Regions from separate parts of the Buttiauxella gaviniae genome, predicted to be linked through region 1. Evidence: predicted binding sites of a transcription regulator. Region 1 holds the regulator's gene; the other holds the start of a gene.
The links. The regulator LexA, encoded in region 1, represses DNA repair genes until DNA is damaged. The targets are predictions, from matches to a motif close to TNCTGTATGTACATACAGNA.
Positions count from the first base shown of each region.

Region 2: a site for LexA is predicted at 1,039-1,058, ahead of metR (HTH-type transcriptional regulator MetR). Genes of this name have one in related genera too.

Region 1 is NZ_JBFMVT010000002.1:2,216,178-2,218,363, reverse strand. Features, by position in the region: gene dinF (MATE family efflux transporter DinF) at 1-1,012, opposite strand, end outside; gene lexA (transcriptional repressor LexA) at 1,075-1,683, opposite strand; gene AB1E22_RS10935 (diacylglycerol kinase) at 1,792-2,160, opposite strand.
Region 2 is NZ_JBFMVT010000002.1:2,105,076-2,107,261, reverse strand. Features, by position in the region: gene metE (5-methyltetrahydropteroyltriglutamate--homocysteine S-methyltransferase) at 1-963, opposite strand, end outside; gene metR (HTH-type transcriptional regulator MetR) at 1,090-2,043, shown strand; gene AB1E22_RS10445 (carboxylate/amino acid/amine transporter) at 1,931-2,186, opposite strand, start outside.

The DNA of each region.
Region 1 (2,186 bases):
AAACGATATGCTCGCCAAACACGGCGTATATCACCACAAACATCAGCGCAACGAAGCCGGACTGGCGGCAGGCAGCGCCCCAAACCTCAAGCAATTGCCCTCGATTTTTTGCGCCATAGGCCTGCCCGGAATGGGCTTCAACGGCGTAAGCAAAGCCGTCAAGCGCGTAGGCCGTGAAGGTTAACAGCGTCATCAGCACGGCATTTACGGCGACAATTTCACTGCCTAAACGCGCCCCAAAAATAGTCACTGATGCGAAACACACCTGGAGCAGCAATGAACGCAACATGATGTCTCGGTTAAGCGCCAGTAAACGCCGGATGTTACCGCGCCAGGATTGTTTAAGCATTTCAACGCTGATGCCGCGCAACCCCATCACCTTTTTCACCATCAACAGGCCGATGATAAACGTTGCGTATTCCGCAGTGACCGTCGCCAGTGCAGCCCCCTGCACATTCATATGCAGGCCCATAACCAGCCACACATCGAGCACAATATTCAGCACGTTCCCCACAACCAGCAAAATAACGGGCGCACGGGCATATTGAACACCCAGTAGCCACCCCAGCAGCACGAGATTAGCCAGCGAGGCCGGAGCGCTTAGCCAGCGGATCTCAAGAAAACGCTGTGCCTGCCAGAGCACATCCTGATTACCACCAACGATATGCAGGGCCAGGGAAATCAGCGGGTCACGTAACAGGATAATCGCAGCGCCCGCCCCTAATGCCAGCATTAAAGGCTGAACCAGAGCACGCGCTAAAGCTGAGGGATTGTTGGCGCCGAAAGCCTGGGCGGTTAAACCCGTGGTGCTCATGCGCAAAAACAATAGCAGCATAAATAAGAAGCTGGTTGCCGTTGCGCCGATAGCGACACCGCCGAGATAAACGGGGCTATCCAAATGACCAATAACTGCCGTATCCACCAGGCCAAGCAGGGGAACGGTGATATTGGAAAAAATCATGGGTAAGGCGAGGCGCCAGAGCGCGCTATCAGCCGTCGAGAAAAATCGCATGGCTAATCCAGAAAGAGAGTGAGGATAGCGATGCGCTGGAATGCGCATCGCCTAAAGAAGTTTTACAGCCAGTCGCCGTTGCGAATAACCCCAACCGCCAAGCCTTCGATGGAGAAGTTATGCTCACGCAGGTCAACGATAATCGGTTCAAATTCGCTGTTTTCTGGCAGCAGATGGACGGTATTACCCTGCTGCTTTAAGCGCTTAACGGTAACTTCGTCATCAATGCGCGCAACCACAACCTGGCCATTGCGCACATCCTGAGTTTTATGAACAGCAAGCAGATCGCCATCCATAATGCCGATGTCTTTCATGGACATCCCGCTTACGCGCAGTAAGAAATCAGCATTCGGCTTGAACAACGAAGGATCAACCTGATAGTGACCTTCGATATGTTGCTGCGCCAGAAGCGGTTCACCCGCCGCAACACGCCCGACCAGCGGAATACCTGTGACCTCTTCCACCAGCAAACGAATACCACGTGATGCGCCAGAAACAATTTCAATCACGCCTTTACGGGCAAGTGCTTTCAAATGCTCTTCAGCGGCGTTCGGAGAACGGAACCCCAGACGTTGAGCAATCTCGGCACGAGTCGGTGGCATGCCGGTCTGGCTGATATGATCCCGAATAAGATCAAACACCTCTTGCTGCCTGGTAGTTAACGCTTTCATTCCGCCCCCTGGGTGTTTATACAGTTATGCTGTGAGTATATACAGTCAAAGGCGATTTTGGAACCACAAATTGAGCAAAAAACCAGGCACTTAACTATTCTGGAAAGACTATCGCAAATGCTGCCAAAGCAGCGTGACCCAGGTGATCACCGCAAGGATAATGGCGATTAATACAGCGGCAGAGCCCATATCTTTGGCGCGCCCTGAAAGTTCGTGATAATCCGTGCCAACACGGTCAACAAGCGCCTCAATCGCGCTATTGAGAATTTCGATAATCATGACCAGCACGACAGAACCGATCAGTAAAATACGGGTAATAGGGTCGACATCTAACCAGCAGGCAATGGCAATGGCGATAACCGCGGCGACGCCTTCTTGACGAAAAGCGGCTTCGTTAATCCAGGCTGCTTTAAGCCCTTTCCATGAATAGCCTGCGGCTTTGATAATACGGGTAAGTCCAGTGGTGCTACTCGCCATTTAGGGAAACCTTTTCAAATTATTTG
Region 2 (2,186 bases), 110 kb from region 1:
AGAGGCGACCCAAAGTTCGCGCAGGCCAGCCACATCACGCAATTGCTGGTATTTCTCCGTCAAATCGGCCCGCCAGACGTTACGGCCATTAATTACACCGGCAGATAACAGCCACTCAGCGGGTAATTTTTGGTGGATCGCATTGATGTCATCTTTACCGTGAACGAAGTCAACATGCAGACCCTGAACCGGCAGCGCGGTAATGGTATCCAGGTTTGGCGTCACGCCTTCAAAATAGGTGGTCAGCAGCAGTTTAACGTTGCCTGCCAGCGCATCGTAAGCCGGTTTAAACGCATTCAGCCACTCCTGCGGCAGCTCCAGCACCAGTGCAGGTTCGTCAATTTGAACCCACTCAACACCGCGTTTTGCCAGTTCCGCTAGCACCTGCTGGTAAACCGGAAGAATGTCTTTCAGCAGGCTCAGGCGGTCGAACTGCTCGCCTTTTACTTTGCCAAGCCACAGGTAAGTCACCGGACCAAGCAGTACAGGTTTTACGTTGTGCCCCAAAGCCAGGGCTTCGTCCACTTCATCCAGAAGCTGGGTCCAGGTCAGTTTGAACTGCTGGCCTTTGGTAAATTCTGGCACCATGTAGTGGTAGTTGGTGTTAAACCATTTGGTCATTTCAGCGGCTGCGGCTGGCTCACCGGTAGGTGCGCGGCCACGGCCAATACGGAACAGAGTGTCGATATCCACGCAGCCGTCCGCGTTCTGATGACGAGCCGGCACATTGCCAAGCAGCAAGCTGGTAGTCAGAACGTGATCGTACCAGGCGAAATCGCCCACCGGCAGTAATTCAACGCCAGCCTCTTTTTGTTGTTCCCAGTGGCGAGCACGCAGTTCGCGGCCCACCGCCAGTAATTCTTCCTGAGTGGAGTTACCCGCCCAGTAACTTTCTTGTGCTTTTTTCAGTTCGCGACGCAGGCCAACACGAGGGAAACCGAGGGTATGATTTTTAATCGTCATTTTTTCTGCCTCTTTAATTTATGGGTTCCAGATGGATTTAGCCGTCCAGATGTTTACACATCTATAATCAGCAGGTACTGTATATTCCTCAAGCGCAATTTGCTCATGCCGAAGTGAAGGACTTTCATGATCGAGATAAAACATCTGCGGACGCTCCAGGCGTTACGAAATTGCGGCTCATTAGCCGCCGCTGCTGCCGCGTTGCATCAGACCCAATCGGCCCTCTCCCATCAATTCAGCGATCTGGAGCAGCGGCTTGGGTTCCGCCTGTTTGTCCGTAAAAGTCAGCCATTGCGTTTTACTCCGCAGGGGGAAGTGTTGCTGCAACTGGCAGAACAAGTGCTGCCGCAGATAACCCGCGCGCTCCAGGCTTGCAACGAACCACATCAGACCACGCTGCGTATCGCCATCGAATGCCATAGCTGTATTCAGTGGCTCACGCCTGCGCTTGAGAACTTCCACAAAACCTGGCCGCAGGTCGATCTGGATTTCAAATCTGGCGTGACGTTTGACCCGCAACCCGCGCTGCAGCAAAGCGAGCTGGATATTGTTCTGACTTCAGACATTCTTCCGCGCAGCGGCCTGCACTATTCGCCGATGTTTGATTATGAAGTGCGCCTGGTGCTGGCGACGGATCACCCGCTGGCGAATAAAACGCGCATTGAGCCCGAAGATTTGAGCAGCGAAACATTGTTGATTTATCCGGTGCAGCGCCAGCGTCTGGATATCTGGCGTCACTTCCTGCAACCGGCAGGCGTTAGCCCGTCGCTGAAAAGTGTCGATAACACGCTGCTGCTGATTCAGATGGTGTCGGCGCGCATGGGCATTGCCGCGCTGCCGCATTGGGTGGTGGAGAATGTGGAGCGCCAGGGTTTAGTGGTTACAAAAACCCTGGGCGAAGGACTGTGGAGCCGGTTGTACGCTGCCGTGCGCGATGGCGAGCAGCGTCAACCTGCCACGGAAGCGTTTATTCGCTCGACGCGCTCACACGCTTGCGAGCATCTACCGTTTGTGCGGAACGCGGAGCGACCCAACGGCGATGCACCCACAGCGAGGCCATTATCACCGTCCCACCTATGATGAAGCTCGGCCAGTGGGGCTGCTCTTGCCAGATAGCGAGATTTACCAGCAGCCCCGCCGGAACATGCATGTTATTCATGATGCCCAATGTGCCCGCATCCACCTGCGTTGCACCGTAGTTCCACATGAAGTAACCCAGGCCC